DNA from 3 places in the Methylomusa anaerophila genome. Region 2 is predicted to be linked to each of the others. Evidence: riboswitches for the same ligand, from Rfam matches in the RefSeq annotation. Region 2 holds a riboswitch; each other region holds the start of a gene.
The links. Region 2 has a riboswitch for cyclic di-GMP ahead of MAMMFC1_RS07130 (calcium-binding protein). Riboswitches for the same ligand answer to the same signal wherever they lie in the genome.

Region 1 (7,695 bases), 1.9 Mb from region 2:
ATAGCAATCAAGTCACCGATTTGCTTAGCTGCGTCTTGCGACTGTTCGGCTAATTTTCGAACTTCTTCTGCCACCACAGCAAACCCTCTGCCCTGTTCGCCAGCCCGTGCCGCCTCGATAGCGGCATTGAGGGCCAGTAGGTTCGTCTGACTGGCTAAACCGGAAATCGTATCAACTATCTGTCCGATTTCCTTAGACTGTTCACCTAACTTCGTGACTACCTCAGAAGAACGGGTAACGGCATTTTTTATATTTTCCATCTGCTTGATAACATTCTCAACAGTTTTGCTGCCATCTTGCGCGGTTTCAGCGGATTGGGCTGATGCGCTGGCAACATCGTTGGCGTTGGCAGCGATCTGCTGGATGTTGGCCGACATCTGCCCAACGACTGCGGCGGCCGCATCCACCGCTTCAAGTTGTCTTTCCGCCCCACTCGCCACTTCGCCAATAACGGTAGCCACTTGGTTAGCAGCCTGGGCTGACTGATCGGCGCTGGCGGTTAATTCCTCACTGGAAGAAGCAAGTTGAGTTGCCGCCTGCTGTATATGGCCAATCAGGGCGCGAAGGTGGTATAACGTATTGCTTATTGCACCTTCCAAACGCCCAACGTCACCCCGCTTATTTTGGTCGAAGCCAATGCTCAAATCACCGTTTGCCACTATCTCCATTTTTTCTAATAGCAGTTGTATTGGCCGTACTAGCTGTCGTTTCATCACAAAGAGAATCAATAGCACGGCAATAAGCAAAACACCCACGCTTAGGACGCTGGTAATCAGCATATTTTTTCTTAACTGGCTGAGTGTTTCCTGTCGGTCTAAAACTACTTTTATAAATGCCTTGATCTGGCCGGAATAGTCTTTAACCGGAACAACGACATATGCCTTGTCATTGTTATCACTATAGCCATAAGACATTGTCCCGCTGGATACTATTTTCTGTACAATACCAACGGGCAATGCTAACGTATCGTCTTGGTTAGTCGCAGCGAGCAATTTACCCGACCCATCGGGGTTTAGAGCATAAAGGTAATACTCCCCTGGGTATTTCGTTTTTAACTGCTTTTCCAGAAATTGAGTGTCAAAGTTCATACCCGTTTCAACACTACCGGCGTGCACATTATTATAGTAAATCGGTATAACGGCCCGAAAACCCCATCCAGTGACTCCGGCCTCAATGCCGACTACCGGCTTAAGCGATTTGTTAGCTTCCACAACTGTTTGTCTGAAACCGGATAGGTCGTCCCCAAACTTATCAGGTGCGTTAACCCTGAGAAAGGAATTGGCTGGGGATAAATGAAATTGCATCTGCTCCAAGCCCTGTTCTTTTAACTTTATATATATCGGGTTCATTAGCTGAAACAACCCATCCCGGTCCTGAGAACTTAATAATCGCGCCACCTCTGGATTATAGGCAATGGAAGACGCGACGGAAGACGACCGGAGCAGATATTCCGCAATGCTTTGGTTAACACTAAGCTCTATCTTTTGGAAAACTTCTTTTTCATCCCCCAAGATAATATCTCGTTGATTAATATAACTTAAGCAGCCAACAAGTAACAAGCTTATCACGATAACGGCGGTAATAAGGATAGTCAGTCGCGATTTTAGAATGCCCATAAAAACCTCCTAAAAAAAATTCGTTTATTGCGTTAAACGAAAAATAAAATAGATTTAGGTATCGGATTATTTGGGTCTTCTCTCCTCCTCGCAACGAAGAATTTCTTTGACTTTGCCACTGCATTTTCCGCAGGGCTACTCTGTAAAACCGACGAAAAACCACTATCCATAATCAAGGCAAATAAACGTCTTCATCCGCTCCCCCCAAGACTTCTCCAAAGAACAATTAAAAATGCCAGTTGTGACTGAATGCGCTCAATCGCAACCTGGCAATCATAGGCTCCTTAGTTCGTCCCTTAGACCCATGGCTTTGCGCCCTTAGCTTTCGGATAAGTTTGCCTATTTTTCTACATTCTACATTAATTTATATAGTTCGACATTTACCACAAAAATCCTCTTTAACGATTATTAAATAATAATTTATATTTAAAAAAAATTTCAGATTAACTTCCATCCTCTAACTGCTGGCTTCATATTACGGTTCAAAGTAGTACGATCAATACGCATCATTTTTGCCAGTTCACTAATGGTAGCTGTTTCCGCTATTACTGCAATTACAGAAATTTTCACCGAGTGTTCTTTTTTGTAATAACAGGCTTACCTGTATCCGCTTCGATTTTTTTGCGTGTATTTTCGGCAATCCGGCCCGCCGCGACTTGCCACTTGCCTGCTTTCTTCAAAATGAAATATCAACTCCCAGAAAAAAGTTTTAAGAATCCCGAGCAATTTAGGAGACATCCTATGTGACTATAATAAAAGAACAGGGGCGCAGCAGCCGGTACAGGATGTGCGCCCTTATTTGTCCCCGTGTCTCCTATATAAGATTCATTTATTTCCCCTATTTTCCTTGCGCTTGCTTCAGTGCGTTCTCTAATGCTTTCAGATGTGCCTTGGATGTAAGCGTCGCTCCGCTGATAGTGTCTACTTGAAGCGTTTTCGCTTCAATAACATTGCCAAACAAATCCTCTATGCTTAACCCTCCTGTCAATTCGGCGGGCTTTCCTGTCTTGTCCAAGGCCCCCTTTAATATTTTTACAGCGGTTATCCCGCCGCCGGATATCGTTACCTCAACCTGCGTATCTCTGGAATGGCTTTTTGTCCCCGTATACGCTCCCTCATAAGTACCATCACGCAGTTTTTTGAAATCCACATCCTGAATCACAAGCTCCTGAATTTCGTGCCTGCCGGGTGCGTCGGCGAGGAATCCTCCGGCCGCCCCGACAATCAGAACCCCGAAAATAATCAATAGTACGACCCACATCTTAATTTTCCGCTTTGGTTTAGTGTCGTTGCTCATTATTTCACTCCTTGTTCATTCTTAATCTTCTACGGTTTTCGGCGTTTCGGCAGAGCAATCCAGAAAGCCCCTTCATTGTAAATTCGGCCAGATATTCGATCAAGCGTGGACCCGATCCTGATTTCATCCTTGTGTGTTTCTACAGGCCACCAGCGCCGAAAAGATCGCCATAATCATTTTCGCGTCAATATCGCTTCTCATCCTTCTTTCCGCTTGCCATGCTTTTAGACAAAGAATACGAGATACATGTTTTGGACAAAAAAATCCTGCAATTGAGTCCTCCCCTGGAACTTATCATTGTATAAAATTCTCCAAGTAGATTATTTTGTTCCAGGTAGATAAATCTCCTTCCACGATTTATTAAGTTAAGAATAATTTTGTGTTAACATGTCGTGTTCTGTCTCCAAACGCGCTCACTTCGGTTGGCGGCAACTTGCAGTCCAAACAAGGCTTTGTAAGTATTTGATCCATGGCTTGGCTGCTCTTATATTCTTTAAGTTCGGGATTAGTCCGCAAATCAAACAAATAAAATTTGGCAATTTGTCCTTTAACAAGTTAAGGAACAATGCTTTTTTACCGAATAAAATTGGTCAATATAATATGGTTTCTTCCCGCTCCGGGAATGGAACATCGGCTTTAATTCCTGCCTCTTTACACTTTAAGAACCATGCCATATTCCTTGCCAGCACGCGCATTGTCTGTAGCCCCTCCAAATCTTTCTTCACATCTTCCGGCGTCGTACCGTGAACTTTCCAATATCGCGACGAGATAACAGGCATCTCCGATATGGTGAAATACTTGTTTAGCTGGTCAAAAGTGGCAGTTGTTCCAGTTGTTCCGCCCCTTCTGGCGGAAACAATAGCCGCAGCCGGTTTTAAGTAAAACGACTGTTTGCCTGTAAGCAAATCCGCAAAAAATACTCGGTCCATAAAAGACGTAATCGCTCCGCTTGCGGTCGCATAGTGCACAGGAGAACCAAAAATAAATCCGTCGGCATCTTTGGCGAGATCAAGGAAGTCGTTAACACAGTCGGAAAAAACGCAGCGCCTGATTGTTGAGCAAGTTCTGCAGGCAATACAACCGGCCAGAGGTTTTGTTCCAATTTGGAATATCTGGGTGTCAATTCCCTCGGCATTCAGCACCTTTGCCACTTCTGCAAGTGCAGTATAGGTACAGCCATTGGCATGAGGGCTACCATTTACTAATAAAACATTCATGCTTTTCCCTCCGTCATCTTATGTCAGACCAGTTTCCCCTTAATTACCCGCTTCTTAGCAAAATCTGAACCTCCGGATAGGGCTCCCCGGAACCTCTATCTTCGAAAGCGCGTCATCCAGATTACGCAGTTCTCCACCTGTCAGTTCAACGTCCACCGCACCCAGATTCTTCTCCAGACGCTCCAGCTTCCACGTGCCGGAACAATCCACGGCCTTTGGGCAAGCACCCATGCCAGGGCGATCTGCGCCGGCGTTGCCCTTTTGCCTGCCTAGCGATTAAATTTTGACTTTCCTGCGTTTTCTCTCCCCCAACATGAGGAGCGATATACAAAACATCAACCACATGGTACCGCCTGTATAACCCGCAACGACATCGCTAGGATAATGAACCCCTAGATAAATCCGGCTGATTCCTATCGCTATAACCAAAAGCACGGTCACTATGACCAAGAAATAGCGCCATCGCCATGACGATACAGTGCGCGCCAACAAAAAAGCTAACATGCCATAGAAGCATAGCGAAACCATCGCATGTCCGCTTGGGAAACTATATCCCGCTGCAGCTACCAGATGAAATGCGTCCGGCCTAGCCCGCTCAAACAGATTTTTCAACACATAGTTAAGCACTGCCCCACCGGCAAAACTAAGAGTCAAGCCCTCCACCTCCAGCCACCGACGATAAACAGCCAGAGCAGCGAAAACCGTTACAACAATAGCTGCATACGAAAAGCCGAAGCCAAGATCGCTAATGGAAACCATAACTCGGTCTAGCGCAGGAGTGGCAAAATATCGTACAAGCCAGATAATGGAGCTGTCAAACACCCCCATCGCATGGCGGAATATTGTTTTCCAGGCAAGTTCCATAAACAATACCAGCATACTGCAGCTAAATCCCAAGGTTAGCACAATATATAAAAGCGGCCATCGACGCTGAATATTTAACAACCAATCCCTTGCTACCCGATAAGCGGGAAATCTTTGGCCCATGTGAAAAATTAGCCACGCCAAGAGCGGAAGGGCTATCAGACTCAATATAGCTAAAAGAAACAGCAATACGGTCAACAGCTTCAGCATTGGAAAACCCTGCGGAGGAACAGCGATCAAATACCCTTCCACTTCGGACCCGACTTCTCGCTCCACATGGCCCCCTAGCACTATAACGCTTTCCCTGATTCTGGCCGTGGGCGCGAGATGCAAATTCCCGTCGATGATCACAATACTCTCTTTGACAGTTCCCCGCACCGTAGCATCTGCGCCGGCAACCATCAGCCTCTCGATTACCCGGCTCGCCGCAATATGAATGTCCCCGTGGGAAAAAACGGCTGGAGATTCGACGCTTTCGGCTCCGTAGGCAATTGCTAAATGGCCTGCTAACAGGAGACATACTAGAATAGCATACCGCCGTACCCGCTCCATTTATCCTAAACCCCCTTAAAACATTCGTCCACAGCCTCCGGACGTCATTGCCAAAGCCGTAGGCAGCATACCCACCACCATGGTCAAAGTCGTCATAACGATTGGTTTAGCCTCGTTTTTCCTGCTGCAATGACCGCATCCCGCGCACTAAGGCCTTGCCCCATCAGAGTTAAGGTATAGTCCAACAGCAGGGTGCCATTTTTCGGCACAAGGCTGGTTGCCAAAACCGTCAAGATTGTCGCCAGATTGACTAGCGGCGCGGCCACACGGTCAAATTGTCGAATGGCTCGCAGCCTGCCCCACCGTGTACCCGGCTTCTTCAGCTGCAGCGACACGACGAGAAGATCCCGGTTCGCCACCAGTGGCGGCATGATGCTGGCCTTCGCCTCCGACGGCATCATAATCTGCCATTCCTGAAGATAGCCGCGAAAACTGGAAGGGAGAGTAACCAGAAATATCGCCGCCGACAGAGCAGCGAGCGAATAGTGGGCCCGCCGACCGCGAATGATCGGGTCCCAATCAGCCAGCCGGCTCCGAAATAAAGCAGTAAACTTAGGGCGATGCAACGAGAAGGCTAAAAGACAGGTTAAAAACGCGATTAGCTCCCCGGTAATCCCGGAGAGCTATCTTCTCCGCGGTTATATATGGAAATAGCCATTCGCCGCCCAGCACGCTTTGGCGAGCCTTCCTGCCGCGCGTTTCCGGTTGGCTCCTTAACTTTCTTGGCCCTTGTTACACATTTTGGCCTATAGCTAGCTGGCGTCGACCTCTCCCCTATGCCGCCTGAGCCACAGTATTCCCATTATCACCAGGCCAAGCCCTACCAGCAGAGCTGCGCTGTGACCCATGGCCTCAATCTTATGCCAGTTCTCGCCGAGCAGCATCCCGGCATAGATAAGGCCGGTTGTCCAAGGTATTGACCCCAATACCGTATAGAATACAAATTTGCTGAAAGGGACATGCGCAAAACCGGCCGGCAAAGAGATAAAGGTCCTGACGACGGGCAGGAGCCGGGCCAAAAAGACGGCTTTGAGCCCGTAGCGGTCAAACCATTGTTGCGCAGAGTCAACATGCCGCCTTGACAAAAAAATGTACCTTCCGTATTTTTCCGCGAAAGACTTCCCGCCATAGTAGCCTGCCAGATAAGAGACTACCGAGCCCAGCAGCCCTCCGACCACCCCGGCGATAACCGCCGTGGTGAAGTCCATGCGGCCCAGGAAGACCAGATAGCCGGCAAAACCAAAGATCAGTTCACTGGGAACGGGCAGACAGGCGCTCTCCATCGCCATGCCGACGATGATCGCGGCGTAGCCCCAGACATTGATATATTGAATGATCAATGCATAAAATTGTTCCATTTTTTCCATCCTTTCGGTAGTCGCTATGGCGAAACGAACGGCGGGGCCAGAGCGTAATCAGAGCCCGCCGTTCGCTGTTGTATTTACAATGGGCTGAATGCTGGCTTAGTCATCGTCATGCTCGCCGTCTTTGTCCAAAGATGTCCGGGCATAAAGAACATTACCGTGAAGATCCTTTTGGATTTTCACTTTGTCGCCGATCTTAATATTGGCTGTGTTTACCGTTGATCCGGTAAGGTCGACCGTTTGAGTCCGAAAGAAATTGGCTACGGTAATACTATTGTTGCCGACACCTGTAACCACCCCGCGCACTTGAAACATCGCATGCGCGCCGACGGTTAGTATGCCAATCAGGGCAGCCAGGACTACGATGCCATAAAGTTTCTTTTTGTTGGCCACCACAGTATTCTTGGCCTGAGCAATGAAAGTTTTTATCATGAATTAGTTCCTCCTGTGTTTATTTGGTACAAGACTATAATACCCCGTGAACATTACACAGCCATTAGACCAAGATTAGAATCTGATTAAAAATCAGGGCTGCCTCTTCCTATATGTCGGAAAAGATGCCTTCGTATAGTTGGAGCTACGCTTGAAGCCAATTAAGGCAGTCGGAACATTGCAGGCTAAGTACGTGTCACAAAGCCTTTGTATGAGAACCTTACAGCAGGTGGCCCATCATAAGGGATCATTCATCATACGGATCGAGGTGCCCAGTACGCACGCGAAGCTTACCGTGACCTATTGAAGAGACACGGTTTTCTCCCCAGCATGGGGCGAATCAGCTACTGCTA
Region 2 (7,695 bases):
TTTGGAGTTGCCCAACTTAGACATTATTATCGTGGAAAACGTAGGAAACCTGGTTTGTCCGGCGGAGTTTAAGGTGGGCGAGCATGTGAAAGCCGTTGTCCTTAGCGTTACCGAAGGGGACGACAAGCCGCAGAAATATCCTTTGGTGTTTCAGAATTCTCAGGTTGCCATCCTCAACAAAGTTGACTTATTGCCCTATACTTCCTTTAACATGTCGGCGGCAGTTGACGACATTGCCAATATCAATCCGGAGCTGAGGCTAATAACGGCTTCCTGCCGTACCGGCGAAGGAATTGACGACTGGTGCGACTGGCTGAAAGAGCGGCTGAAGGTACTTAGAGACCGGAGAAAGCAGGAACTTGGAGGCCAAAATGTTTACTCTGACTGAACAGGAAAAGGAAATAGAGTCGGTGCGCCATCGCCTTCATGAATTGGTAAAATCAAAGAACGGCAACTTCACGGACAAGGACGTGGCGGAACTTAGCATGGTCTTAGATAAATTAATTGTGGCTTATGAACGAAGCAGGCAGCGCCGTCACGATAAAATAGAGGTTGGGCCATTGAATTATTGAATTAATGAATTAATGAATTAATATACTAATATATTGAACTAACATAGTATCGTTTCATTCTCTACAGACAGATGATTGGTTCGTCTGTTTTCTTTTTCTTCCGAGTCTATATCTCTCTCCCCGGCTATACATTTAACTAGTGGTCTGTAAACCCTAATCCTATAGTGTTCTTGCGAGAGGTTTTCCGTCCTGCTTTGTTGTCGTCGGCTTACATATTCCCGATATGCGCGCCTCCTCCGCCTCGCAGGCCGAAAAACCTCGCAATTCATCCTATAGTTTTAGAGTTTACAGACCACTAGAGACAGCAACAAGTCGGATTGGGGGAATGAGGGTGAAGACCAGCGGAACAGACAATGGCCTTAGGCGCGGTCTGAAAGAGCGGCACATACAGCTTATCGCGCTGGGAGGCTCGATCGGAGTAGGCCTTTTCCTGGGATCGGCTACTGCTATTAAACTCGCGGGGCCGGCGTTAATGATATCGTATATGGTTGGCGGTATAGTTGTCTTCTGTCTGCTCCGGGCTTTGGGGGAAGTGGCTGTGCAATATCCGCTGCCTGGATCATTCAGTGCCTATGCTAATTTGCTTTTCGGGCCTTTGGCTGGGTATATCACCGGCTGGACTTACTGGTTTATGTGGGTGGTTACCGGCATGGCCGAAATCACCGCCGTGGGCATTTATATTAACTTTTGGCTGCCGGAATTGCCCCAGTGGATTCCGGCACTGGCGGCGGTAATCCTGATAACTCTTATCAATCTTATTGCTGTGGAAGCTTACGGCGAATTTGAATTCTGGTTTGCCCTCATTAAAATCGTTACCATTGTTATCATGCTCTTTACCGGACTGGGCGTCATCTTATTCGGTGTTGGCAACGGCGGTATTGCCGTCGGCATCAGCAACCTATGGGTCCACGGGGGATTTTTCCCCCATGGTGCGGCGGGAATGCTGCTTGCTTTAACCATGGTTCTTTTTTCCTATGTGGGAATTGAGGTTATCGGTGTTACCGCCGGTGAAGCAAAAGATCCGGGCAAGACGCTGCCGGCAGCTATTGATAAGGTGTTTTGGCGGATAATCCTGTTTTATATAGGGTCCCTGTACGTTATTCTGTGTCTTTATCCCTGGGATGAAATCGGTACCGTCGGCAGTCCCTTTGTATCAACATTGGAACGAATAGGTATCGCTAAAGCGGCAGGCATTATGAATTTTGTCGTTCTCACGGCGGCTCTATCTTCCTGCAACAGCGGTATTTTCAGCACTGGGCGGATGCTCTACAGTTTGGCGCTGGCAAAAAATGCGCCGGCGTTTTTAATCAGACTCAACCGGTTTCACGTACCGGTCAATGGTGTGCTGGTTTCGTCCTTTTGCCTGGTAGTAGGAGTGATACTCAATTATTTAGCGCCGGCCAAGGTATTTACTTATGTGACCAGTATCGGCGCCTTTGCCGGTTTGTGGGTGTGGGCCACCATTTTTATGGTTCAGTTAAAGTTTCGCCGCTCTCTAACGGATGGGCAGGCGGCTAAACTGGCCTATCCAATGCCCGGATATCCTTTGTCCGGCTGGCTGTGTCTCATTTTCCTGGTTTTGGTCGCATTTTTGATGAGTTTTGATCCCGATACCGCCTTGGCTCTGGTAGTAGGACCAATGTGGCTGGCGGGGCTGGTGGCATCATATTACTTGTTTATTCGTCCTAATAGCCGGATATCAATTCTTTAGCTTATCCTAATACCCGGATGTCAATTTTTAATGCGGCCTATATAGATTCAGCCGGCAAAGGCTGCCTTGATTCTTTTAAATTATAGCTATAGAATAGGAAGTATATTTAGACGAATACCTTCATGGCAGTTTGGGAGGACACATTAATGGACGGAATAGACATGTTTGAACGCCCGGTATGGGCGGAAGTGGATTTGGCGGCAATTGCCAACAATGTGCGGGAAATTAAGAAGTTAGTTAAACCAACTGTTAAGTTTTGCGCGGTTGTAAAAGGAGACGGCTATGGACACGGAGCGGTCGCCGTGGCCAGAACCGTATTAGCCGCCGGGGCCGACTGTCTGGCGGTGGCCATAGTGAGTGAGGCGGTGGAACTGAGAAGAGCCGGTTTTACCGTTCCCATAATGGTGTTGGGATTTACGCCGGCGCAGCAGGCAAAACTGGTGGCGGTCAATAATATTACGCAGACAGTATACTCGCTGGAGGCGGCGCAGGCATTGGCGGCAGCAGCGGCGGCGACAGGCAAACCGGTTAAGGTACATATCAAGATTGATACCGGTATGGGCCGTATCGGCGTAATGCCGGCTGAAGCCGGCAGTTTCGCCTTAGCTGTCGCTAGATTGCCGGGAATTGAAATTGAAGGGGTCTTTTCACATTTTGCTACGGCCGACAGTCGGGATAAATCCTATGCCTACGAACAGATGGACAAATTTAAGGCCGCCCTGGCCGCCATTGAGCAATGCGGCATTAAAATTCCGGTCCGGCATATAGCCAATAGCGCCGCGACCCTGGAACTGCCGTCGGCCCACTTTGACATGGTGCGTGCCGGGATTATTCTCTACGGTCTGTGGCCGTCTGCTGAAGTGGCCAGAATGATTAACCTGAAACCGGCCATGTGTCTTAAAGCTCAACTGGTACAGGTGAAATCTGTGCCTGCCGGGACAAGTATCAGTTATGGCCGAACCTATTCAACCCCTGATAACCGCCGGATCGCAACCCTGCCTATCGGTTATGCCGACGGCTGGACCCGGCTTCTCTCAGGCAAGACAAGTGTTCTGGTTCGCGGACGGCGAGCGCCCCTTGTGGGCACAATCTGCATGGATCAGTGTATGGTTGACGTCTCGGAAATTCCGGCGGCCTTGCCGGGGGATACGGCTATTTTGTTTGGCAGTCCGCAATTAACCGCCGCCGAGGTGGCCGCCAAAATAGGCACGATTAGCTATGAGCTTGTTTGTATGGTTGGTAAAAGAGTGCCCCGGCTTTATATACAGCGGTAATGGCAGGCGCCAAAGGGAAACATAAGTTTCCCTTTGGTGCCCTCTTCATTCCGGGATTGGAAAGTTTAGTTTCCGTTTATAATACCTGAAATTGTAACTCGCGGTACTAGCAGACTGCCAAGTCTAAAACGGAACCGGGAATATAAGCTTTTACGACTTGGCATGATAATTGCAAATAATATAAAATTAAAATAAAATTAAAATCGGAAATTAACATTTAGCATTGCTGCGATACAAAAATTAGGAGGTATTAGATAATGATTATTGGTGTGGCAAAAGAGATCAAAAATAATGAAAACCGGGTGGCTTTAACCCCGGCCGGTACCGCAACCCTGGTTAAAGCCGGGCAGCGGGTGCTGTTTGAGCACAGCGCGGGTATTGGCAGCGGTTTCTCTGATGAAAGTTATATAAAGGCCGGCGCTGAAATCGTCACTGATAAAAAAGAGCTCTTTGACAAAGCCGAAATGATCATGAAGGTAAAAGAGCCTCTTGCTCCCGAATATGATCTTTTTCATGGGGGCCAAATTCTATTCACCTATCTCCACTTGGCACCCGAGCCTGCTCTTACCAAAGCCCTGCTAGCCAAAAAAGTAATCGGTATTGCTTATGAAACCATTGAGCGTAACCATAGCCTGCCGCTGCTAATTCCCATGAGCGAAGTTGCCGGCCGCATGGCGGTACAAGTAGGTGCTCACTGGCTGGAAAAAACCTTCAGTGGCAAAGGCATACTGCTGGGCGGCGTTCCCGGCGTTGAATCGGCTCAGGTTGTCATCATCGGCGGCGGCGTGGTAGGCACCCACGCGGCTAAAATGGCGATAGGCATGGGGGCCCGGGTAGCTATTATCGACAAGTCCAGCGAACGGCTGGCATATCTCGACGACATCTTTGGCGGGCGCGTCACCACTATTATGTCCAACAGCTACAATATTGCCGATTGGGTTAAACAGGCCGACCTGCTTATCGGCGCTGTTCTGCTGCCAGGCGCCAAAGCTCCCAAACTGGTTAGCGAAGAAATGGTTAAAACCATGGAACCCGGCTCGGTTATCGTCGACGTAGCCATTGACCAGGGCGGCTCGATTGAAACCATCGACCGGGCTACCACTCACAGTGATCCCACCTATGTCAAATACGGTGTTGTACACTACTCTGTCGCCAATATGCCTGGCGCAGTTGCCCGAACTTCCACCCTGGCTCTTACCAACGCAACCATCGAATACGCTCTCCAAATCGCCAGCAAAGGCTGGAAAGAAGCTCTCAGGGCCGATTCCGGTCTGGCGAAAGGTCTCAATGTTTTTGAAGGCAAAGTTACTTTCCCCGGGGTTGCTGAAGCCCACAACCTGCCTTATACCCCGGTTGCTGAGATTTTGGGATAAGGATTCAACAAATAAATTATCTGGATCAATACCGCGAGAAGTAAATTCTGATATTGAGAAAAAAACAAAACATCCAACCCATATATGGGTTGGATGTTTTGTTTTTTTAAGGATATTTAATATAACGCAATTCTCAACAAAATATATCTAATGTACTATGCTTGACAATTTCCTTACAGTTAAAAATTCTATTGTTAGCAGGATAAGCCATACAAAAATTATACTGATTAAGCAATTTTAGACAAATTCAAACAAATTTCAAATAAAAATAACATCAAGTATACATAACAATATGGACAAAAGGATTATAACTTTAGTAATATGAGACAATAGTAATAATTGGAAAAATAGCCATATACATCAATAAAATTACATATTACGCTAAAATTAGACATAAATTTCCGGGGGAGGCGAGTATAACACAAACTGTGAGACCCTTCGTTTCAGCGACTGGCAATAAGGTTCCGAAGAATCTGGCTCGAAGGTAAAACAATTCAATGATTACCAATAACGGAAGCGATGAACGTCAGCCTGTATATGGACACTTGGGCTGCCGGGAGCTGGCAGTGTAACCGGCCGATATTGTATGTATGGCCGTTTGCTAACGGCCATTTTTTGTTATATAAGAAATGGCTAGGACGGCGCAGAACAGCCTTATTTAACGCTTCGACGCTTTGTTAAGAAAGGTACTTTTAACCAAATTAAGTGGAGGGATGAACAATGAGTGACAATACCTTGAATGGCGGAACTGGTAATGATACGCTGAACGGCAGCGGGAGTTCTTACACCATGGCCGGGAGCATGGGCGACGATACCTACATAGTAGACGATGCCGGGGATGTGGTGGTGGAAAATCCTGACGAAGGCAACGACACCGTTGAAGCGAGCATTACCTATGCCCTGGACGCAAATGTTGAGGACTTGACGCTTACCGGCACGGGCAACATTGACGGTACAGGCAACGAACTGGATAATGTCTTAACAGGCAACAGCGGCGATAATACTCTTGACGGCAGGGACGGCGCTGATACCATGTCCGGCGGCCAGGGCAATGATACGTACATAGTTGACAACGTGGGTGATGTAGTCAGCGAGAGCATCGCCGAAGGTATTGACACTGTTCAATCAAACATCAGCTATAGCTTGGGAACAAATGTGGAAAATCTGGTCTTAACCGGTGCCGGCGCAATCAATGGTACAGGCAACGAACTGGATAATTTCATTGCAGGCAATAGTGACGACAATATGCTTGACGGCGGTCTGGGCGCTGATACCATGGCGGGCAGCTTGGGTAATGACACCTACGTCATAGATGATGCCGGAGATGTGGTAACGGAAAATGTCGGCGAAGGAATTGACACAGTGCAATCATCCCTTACCTATAACCTGGGAGCCAACTTAGAGAACCTGCTGCTAACAGGCACAGCTAATATCAATGGCACTGGAAACTCATTGAACAATATTATTATTGGGAACAGCGGCAGTAACATCCTGGACGGTGATGCCGGTGCAGATATGATGGCTGGGGGCTTAGGCGATGATACCTATATTGTAAACAGTGTTGGGGATGTTGTGGCAGAAAACATCAACGAAGGGACCGACACGGCACAGTCGTCCGTTACTTATACCTTGGGAGCCAATGTAGAAAACCTGACATTGACCGGCACAGGAGCAATCAATGGCGGCGGCAACACACTGGACAACGTTCTAACCGGCAACAGCGGCAGCAATATCCTGGACGGCAGGGCCGGTGCGGATACCATGGCCGGCGGTTTAGGCAACGACATCTACATGGTGGATAACATTGGTGACATTGTTAGCGAGAATGACAACGAAGGAACTGATATGGTACAGTCATCCATTACCTATGGTTTAGGAGCCAGCGTAGAAAATCTGGCCCTGACTGGCACAGAGGCGATTAATGGCACAGGTAACGCTCTGAACAACGTCCTTACCGGTAACAGTGGCAGCAACATTCTGGACGGCGGGAGCGGCGCGGACACCATGACCGGCGGCTTAGGCGATGACACCTACATAGTGGATAATGTGGGGGATATTGTTAACGAAACCTTCAATGAAGGAACGGACACGGTGCAGTCATCGGTCTCCTATACTCTGAACGGCAACATTGAAAACCTGACGCTTACCGGCACGGAGGCGATTAATGGCGGCGGCAACGAACTGGATAACGTTCTTATTGGCAACAGCGGCAGCAACGTCCTGGATGGCGGGGCCGGCGCGGACACCATGACGGGCGGCTTGGGCGATGATACCTATACCGTGGATGACGCAGGTGATATCGTCAGTGAAAATGCCAACGAAGGAACCGATATGGTGCAGTCGTCTATCACCTATACCCTGGGAGCTAATGTAGAGAACTTGACATTGACCGGCACGGGGACGATTAATGGCGATGGCAATGCATTGGATAACGTTCTTATTGGCAACAGCGGCAGCAACGCCCTGGATGGCGGGGCCGGAACGGATATTATGGCGGGCGGTCTTGGCAATGACACTTATGTGGTGGATAACACCGGCGACATTGTCAACGAGAATGCTTACGAAGGAATTGATACGGTACAGTCATCCATTACCTATACTTTAGGAGCCAACGTAGAAAATCTGGCACTGACCGGCATAGAGGCGATTAATGGAACGGGTAACGCTCTGAACAATGTCCTTACCGGTAACAGCGGCAGCAATATTCTGGACGGCGGGATCGGCGCAGATACTATGACCGGCGGTTTGGGCGATGATACCTATGT
Region 3 (7,695 bases), 1.0 Mb from region 2:
GAGTTAATAAAGCTTTCTTCCTCGGTCAAGTCCTCCCTATCGTTGATTTCGAGCGCATATCGCTTGCTGCATATGGACGCGTACTTTCCGGCGCCAGCTTCGGAAATACTGAAAACTTCCGGGTGCCTGCTGAAGTAGCAGTGCCCGGGCAGGTTTTTCTGACTGCCGATGAATGGCGTACCGTTGTAAAAAAGGTTCAGGATTCGAAGAATACTATGGTTGACATTGAATTATAACGAATTATAACGAAAACTTTTTAATTGCGTGTTGAAGGGAGCCAGCCGTGTCAACCAATACTTCTTGCACCTCTTCGATAGCGGCGACCTGGTGTTCTGTAGCAACCGAAACCTGCATTGTCTGAGTTACGGTGTTTTTACTCATGGAATCAATATCTTTGACAGCAGACAAGACGTGCTGGCTATTCTGCGCTATGGTTTCTATGGAGGCAGTAATACCTTGGATTTGGCCGGATACTTGATTGGTCATGGCGATAATTTCATTAAACGTACCGCCCACACTGCTAACCAAAGCGACTTCCTGTTGGACTACGTCGCTGCTTTTGTTCATAGCTACAACAGCATTATGGGTATCTGCCTGTATTTCGGCAATTAAGTCGCCGATTTGTTTGGCTGCCATTTGCGATTGTTCGGCCAGCTTACGCACCTCATCGGCAACAACGGCAAAGCCGCGTCCTTGTTCGCCGGCGCGAGCCGCCTCAATGGCCGCATTCAATGCTAATAAGTTGGTTTGACTGGCAATTCCTGAAATAGTATCAAGAATTTGGCCTATTTCCTTTGAACGTTCGTCCAATTTTGTTACAAGTCTTGCGGAGTCGGCAACGTTTGCCTCAATGTTTTGCATTTCAGCAACTGCTTTTTCAATTGCTTTTCCACTGTCTTCGGCCGATTGAGCGGTTTTTTCCGATACGGAAGCAACAATAGTTGAATCGGAAGCAATTTGTTGAATGTTGGCAACGATCTCGGTGACAAGCGCGGTGGTATTCTCAAGCGTAGCCACTTGTTCGTTAACGGACTGGGAAATATTCGCAATTGAATCGGCTATTTCTCCTGCTGTAACTTCAGATTGTGCCGCGCATGCCGTTAGCTGTTCAGAAGACGATGAAACTGCTTTGGCAGTAACTAATACTTGCCCAAGCAAGTCTTTAAGCCCGCTAACCATTGCATTGAAGTTTTGCGCCAGTTTGCCGATTTCATCACTTTGCCGGTTGGTTATTTCAATGTTCAAATTGCCGGTTTTAATGGTTTCTGTGGCTTCTACCAATTGGGTGATAGGTTTGGTTACGCGATTAGAGACAAAAACACTTATGAAAACTACCATTAGAACGGTAATCAACAAAATAGCCAGATTTGTCAGCAACAGACTATTATTTCTGGCATTATATTCATCGAAGGATTTTTCCATACAAATAATCCAGCGTGTTTTAGGGTCATATACATAATTAACTAACTTTCGGACACCATCATCCCCGCTGATTTCTTCTATGCCGCTTTGGCCTTTCATCGCTTTCTGGACAAAGGGAAGCTGGCTCATGTCCTTGCGCTCGTTTGAAACCTGTTCATTGGGATGAGCGGTAATTTTTCCATCCTGGTCAAGTATGTAGGCGGTGACTCCAGCTTGCGACCGCTTAACAACGAAGTCTTTAAGGAAAGAAAGATTGATAGAAGCCTGCAAAACGCCGGTCACTGTTCCGTTGGCCGAGCGTATTGGCGTGGCTATAGCAACCACAGGGTTGCCGTCTGTCTTACTAACCAACACTTCAGAAACTACTTCATCGTTTCCTTTTAAAGCTGTTTGATAAAAAGCCCGGTCGCCCACTTTTACCAGTTTGGCATTATCGCCTCTTACAAGCTGATTGCCTTTGTCATCATCAACAGTCATGGCAAGGGCGGTAAATACTTTTTGGGTATCACCCAGCAGTTGGCTGGCAGCCGGGAGATCGTAATTTTTTACCGAGGCGGTTTGGGCAAGCCCTCTTAGCACCTCAAGGTGTTTGTCTACATAATCTTTGGTTTCAGATTGTAAAACCTCAATTTCACTGGAACTAAGCGAGTAGAAATCGTTTTTTAGGGTTTTATTAAACAATGAAAAGGAGAAAAGGGAAGCCCCGAGTAATGGAACACAACTAATAATCAGCAGCAAAATAATTAACTTTTTTTTCATCAATCAATAGCTCCTTATATCAAAATGTATGCTTGTTCATCCTTTGAATAAACCCAGCGCATTTACTACAAGAGCCACCAAACCGCCGGCGATAAGCGGACCGACAGGCAGACCGCGAAAGAAGCAAACACCGATAATTGTGCCGACGACCAGAGCCGTTACTGTTTCCGGTGATTCTTTCATAAAAACCACTCCCTGGCCGGCTACCCAGGCCAAGAAAATCCCAATAACAACCGCCAGAAGGCCTACCGGCGCTTTAAAGACATCCAAGACTTCGTTCATGGCTATACGCCCTTGCGCAACCGGACTTAGAACAGCAATCGTCAGAATGATAATCCCAATGTTTATACCTTGCTTGTCTATAAACTGAAAACAATTTTCAAGACCCAGTTTGGGAATTAGTAACAGCACCAATGCAGATACAGATACTGTATGATTATTGCCGATCATAGATAATGCTAAAATTATTAATAGAGGAATGTTGTCCCAATTCATTTATTCACATCCTACCCATGGTTTTCGGTTTTCCGTTTCGTCAGCACTTTACTTTAGCATATTTTTTTAGACAAATAGTATCGAATGTATCCCATCTTAACCGGTTAATGCAATCGGACCAAATAACTTCTTGTTGTCCAATAAAATCAAGTCGTTCCAGTAGTTGTTCGGTAATTTGGTCTTTTTTGATTACGACAACACCACTGTCATCGGCAACAACAATTCCGCCGTCCAATTCCTGCCTGCGTTTTATATAATAATCCTCGTCGAAGCCGGTATCTGCATTGATACAACCGATTGGCGACCGGCCATAAGACCAAATGGGATATTTTTCTTTGATTAGTTGCTGAACATCGCGAATCAACCCTCTGACGACGATTCCTCGGACTTGATGATACGAAAATAAATATTTGGCTACAAGGTCACCAAAAATTGCTTTCCCGTCGCAATTAAGCGCATCAATACACACTACACTGTCTTTTGGCGTATTGCGGGCATAATTATGTACATGGTAATTCGAACCGTTAAAGGCAGGAATATAGTGGATGACGCCGACTACTCTGCTTCCAGGCAATAAAACCTGCAGTTTGGGATCTAACTCTCCGGTTTTATACATGGCATCGGCCACTTCCGTTGTACTCATCTCGTTAGCCTGAATGTAGTCCAGTATTTTTTTTTGTAATACTTTCCACTGCATTTCAAAACTCCTTCCCTTTAATTAATCTATCTATTTTTTTAACATTTGATTAGCCTCACCCTTTATGTTTTTTAGCGAAGGTAATTCATGTGCTAGTTTATATCCTTGCCCCGGTATAATTAACACAAAAACAAATAAAACCAGCCCCATAGCTGGTTTATGAGGCGTTTGGCCGTTAACACCAAACGGCAGCCTGGCAATCATAGGTATTTTTTCCCTTTAGACCCACGGCTTTGCGTCCTTACCTTTCGATAAGTTTGCCCACTTTAAAATTGTCAACAAAATTAATGTTATTATAACATAATATAATATAATATAATATAATATATTATAACATAATAATCTGAATTTGCAATACTAAATTCTACAATTATCATTTTTATTCGACATAGTTCGTATGACTTAACAGGACTCCGAGGAACCTGTACGGGAACAGGCTTAGCCTGGATTTCGCTGCAAATGTAAATATAAAACAAGATCAAATATGGCCCGCGTATTATCCTCAGACAGGTCCACAAACCTGCAGCCAATGTTATTGCCTTGTTGCCAGGTGACTTTTGCTGCGACATCAATGTTTCCTAACTCCTCGGGCAAACACAGCCGGATTGATAAATCGGGCTCCAATTGCTGCTCAGCTTGCAGCAATATTCCATCCATACTGATATTAATCGCGAGGGCATCAATATGATGATCTGTTTCATTCACTATGATTTTCACCGGCGCATGAACATTAGTTCGGGGAAAATTTCGATTTTCAATTATAACGCCCCGTTCTTTAAGAGCTTGATCAAGCCACGTGCGGTCCCAGGCCATGCTGGCTATGTCTCCCTTTGCTTTTCTCTCGGCACAGGATTTAGCTAAGGACTTTTCTAACAAATTTGGGGCATGACATGGGTTAATGACGACAATGCCGTCTTCATCCCCGACCAAGATATCGCCGGGATGAACAAGTACTCCCCCACAATCGACGGGAACATTAATTTCGCCGGGTGCATCTTTATAAGGCCCGGCCGGGGTGACTCCTGCCGCATAGATAGGCATATCCGTTTTTTTCAGTGCTCCTATATCACGAATAGCACCGTCAATAATGAAACCCCCGATACCTCTTTGCTTGGCCCACAAAACCATCAATTCTCCCATAACCGAGTTAGTCAGGTCACCTTGGGCATCAACTACCACAATATCGCCAGGCTGGGCAATATCAAGCGCCTTGTGAAGCATAAGATTATCGCCTGGGCGTAACTTAACGGTAAAAGCCGGTCCAAGTAAGGGAATGTCGTTGACTGGGCGAATTTTGGCATCCATGCACGACGTATGGTTCAGGTTGTCTGCTATATAGGCCGCCGGTATTCCTGCAAAACTGTCAATTAAAGCTTTTGGCGGTCGATTTATCTGCGAGAAAATACGCAATCCTATTCTTGCCATAATTAACCACTCCATTCAAATCAGTTATTACCCAGTTACACAAAAACAATTCTTTCTAAGTCTCTCAACGAAATAAAACCAGCCCCACAGCTGGTTTATGAGGCGTTTGGCCGTAATACCAAACGGCAACCTGGCGATCATAGGCTTTTCCTTTAGACCCATAGCTTTGCGTCCTTATCTTTCGATAAGTTTGCCACTATATAAAATTGTCATAATTTGAAGTATAATGATTTAATTTGTCAACCGCAATTCCACTGTAACACTTTTTTAATTTAATTCAAGTAATTTAACAATAATTTAATTTACAGTTAACACAAACAGCGAATTGCTCGTATCAAAAAAAGTAAGCAGGCAAAATTGCCTGATTACTTTTTTTGTACACTGATTCATTTGCCGGTAATGGCATTGATTCTGTCGGCCAGTTCATAGCCCGCGACATCATTATCGACAGGAGTCATAATCAGCTGCCCATCGATATAAACCGCACCATCATCGCCGACATAGGCGGTGTTTAGAGAATTATTGTGATATAACTTGGCGAGATTACCGGCTATTAAGTATGCTCTCTCTTCAGCCAAATATCTATTGGTCTTAACTGGCGTTACAACATCTTGGTTGTCAATTTGAACCGTCTGGTCGTTTTTAACCGTAATGTGCCCTTTACTATAATCCGTAAGGCGTTTTGCAAAATTATTAATGCGATCCGATGTCTTCGGGTGATTATTCGGATTAATAACTTTACTTAGTCCTTCATGCCATAACTCGCCAGCCTGGGCGCGAAGCTTGACCATAGATGCAGCTGGGCCGCCTGGGTTGAAGCCGGCGGCAACAGCATTGTTAAACCCTGAATTATCTGCGTTCCACTCCTCTTTCATCGTAATTACCTCATTAGCGACGTAGTTCCCTGCAACAACACCAAGAACTTCGCTGGTCCGATTCGGGTTGTTCTGCGTATATAAATCCACCACCAGGCTGAGTCCTAGTATCTTTTTTGTGCCCTCAACAGGGTCTTTATGTTCCCCGTGACTCATTTCATGCCCAAGCACAGACGCAAGTTCATCTTCATCCAGTAAATCAACCGTGCCTTTGTTAACGGCAATTACCCGTCCCAGTGTACAAAAAGCGTTGAACTCTTTAGCAGGGGTTATGTATACTTCATAATGGTCCTTAATCAGTCCGTTGGACATTAACCGGTCGGCTATATTATGTACATACCCATTTGCTTGTTCATCTTTATAAACTCCGGTTTTACTTTGGGTCTGTTTAAGCATATCGGCTTGGCGTTTATCATTAAGGTCATTCAATTGCCAGCTAATATACGAAAAAGCCACAGCGCCATATAATAATTCTTGGGTAAAGGTAGCTGCCGCTGCCCCTCTGGTGCTACCGGCAAATACCGGCACCATCAGGATGAAACCAATCAGGAAAATAACCAATATTTTTTTCCCTAGCTGGTTTTGCACCTCTCCACCTCCAGGTGTATTAACGTCTAGGACACTCCCATTCCCTGCCTATTAGTTCTAATATTCTATAAATGGCCACTATATTCCTTCTTTACCACAAAGCAACGGAATCCCGGTTTCCCATGGACAGATCGTTATGATTAATGATTTTAACAAAATTTTATAAATAATTGTAATTATTGTATTACATATATTGTAACATAAAATAGGTATGTAAAAAGAATCCCACTGAGATCACCGCCAAAATTGCCAGTATCCCAACACCATAGAACATATGTCTAATCATCGGTTTTTCCGCCCCTTCCTGTAATAAAAATTTCAAGATAAAATCACGGCATAAATCCTTCAGCCGAAAGCAGACAATAAAAAAGGATGCCCGGCAACACAAGTTACAGGGCAGAGATAAAGTGTTTATAATGAGGGGACAATCTATGTAAATAGAGAAGTGTTTGCTTCTCTAGAATCTCTGTGACTAATGGACTAATAAGCATAAACATATAAGAAAAACTCTAACTATAGAGTACATGCTTTTTGTTACAATTTGGTAACAACTTCATAAAATAATTATAACAAATTCCGAAATTTGTTATAATCAATAAATTTTTCTTGATTTAACTTAACTGATTTCGCTCTGTACTTCATTATACATAACTTTCCAGCTTGGCTGTTGCCGGCTGTTTATCATGCCGGAGTATGAGCTTTGACACTTTCCATTAAAAGCGAAGTTAACCAATTACTTATGTAACCATACTTCCACTTTCAACATACACTATATTAGGGTTAATTACCAAAACTACAAAAGGAGGAAATTTTTTTATGTTACGAGATTTTTCCATGCCACGAGATGGTATAGTAGTCCCTGAGCTGCCACGTATAGAACCAGGTCGTAAAGCTAAGGTCCTGGAAACCAAAACCTTGCAGGAGTGCCATAATGAAGAGATACCCACAATATATAAAAACGGTATAAGATCCATTAAGGTTCCTGTTGAATTGAAAGAAGTCTTTATACAAATCCCTGTGGAATCGACGATTCGGTTGGAGGAACCTGCCTTAGAAATTAAACGCATAAAAAAAAGCATCCAGATAACCCAATGTAAACTGGTGGTACCCGTCGGTAGACAGTGTAATGCAATTGACAGTAAGCTGTTTTTGGCAGGATTGGTTCGCAAAAATATTGAATACGCCAATGTTAAATGCATTGACGATAGTATAATCAGCGGGGATATCCGCCATACCACAGTTTCCATTCCTTTTGAATGTGCCACTGAAATAAAATTTACCGCCCCAAATATTCCAGTCCTGCCAAAACAGGCGCAAACTGAATTGAATTTCTTACATCCCAACGGCTTGGGACCCAATACCAAAGAACAGCGTTTAAAAGATTTTCAATTTCTCACCGAAGAACCTTTCTGTGAATTGGAATTTGCAAGTATT

Region 1: another riboswitch for cyclic di-GMP. It lies ahead of MAMMFC1_RS22455 (methyl-accepting chemotaxis protein); the one in region 2 lies ahead of MAMMFC1_RS07130 (calcium-binding protein).
Region 3: another riboswitch for cyclic di-GMP. It lies ahead of MAMMFC1_RS02600 (RraA family protein); the one in region 2 lies ahead of MAMMFC1_RS07130 (calcium-binding protein).

What each region holds. Positions count from the first base shown of each region.
Region 1 is NZ_AP018449.1:3,568,223-3,575,917, reverse strand. It holds gene MAMMFC1_RS22455 (methyl-accepting chemotaxis protein) at 1-1,616, opposite strand, end outside; cyclic di-GMP riboswitch class I at 1,874-1,966, opposite strand; gene MAMMFC1_RS16105 (FMN-binding protein) at 2,455-2,913, opposite strand; gene MAMMFC1_RS16100 (flavodoxin family protein) at 3,504-4,130, opposite strand; gene MAMMFC1_RS22450 (hypothetical protein) at 4,185-4,361, opposite strand; gene MAMMFC1_RS16090 (phosphatase PAP2 family protein) at 4,407-5,546, opposite strand; gene MAMMFC1_RS16085 (hypothetical protein) at 5,639-6,112, opposite strand; gene MAMMFC1_RS16080 (DedA family protein) at 6,299-6,904, opposite strand; gene MAMMFC1_RS16075 (hypothetical protein) at 7,010-7,342, opposite strand.
Region 2 is NZ_AP018449.1:1,624,105-1,631,799, forward strand. It holds gene hypB (hydrogenase nickel incorporation protein HypB) at 1-388, shown strand, start outside; gene MAMMFC1_RS07110 (aspartyl-phosphate phosphatase Spo0E family protein) at 372-572, shown strand; gene MAMMFC1_RS07115 (amino acid permease) at 904-2,283, shown strand; gene alr (alanine racemase) at 2,445-3,557, shown strand; gene ald (alanine dehydrogenase) at 3,815-4,930, shown strand; cyclic di-GMP riboswitch class II at 5,434-5,517, shown strand; gene MAMMFC1_RS07130 (calcium-binding protein) at 5,651-7,695, shown strand, end outside.
Region 3 is NZ_AP018449.1:580,511-588,205, forward strand. It holds gene MAMMFC1_RS02580 (hypothetical protein) at 1-236, shown strand, start outside; gene MAMMFC1_RS02585 (methyl-accepting chemotaxis protein) at 241-2,181, opposite strand; gene MAMMFC1_RS02590 (DUF441 domain-containing protein) at 2,218-2,676, opposite strand; gene MAMMFC1_RS02595 (RraA family protein) at 2,717-3,373, opposite strand; gene MAMMFC1_RS21255 (hypothetical protein) at 3,404-3,577, opposite strand; cyclic di-GMP riboswitch class I at 3,558-3,645, opposite strand; gene MAMMFC1_RS02600 (RraA family protein) at 3,812-4,798, opposite strand; cyclic di-GMP riboswitch class I at 4,920-5,003, opposite strand; gene MAMMFC1_RS02605 (M48 family metalloprotease) at 5,185-6,261, opposite strand; gene MAMMFC1_RS02610 (CsxC family protein) at 7,078-7,695, shown strand, end outside.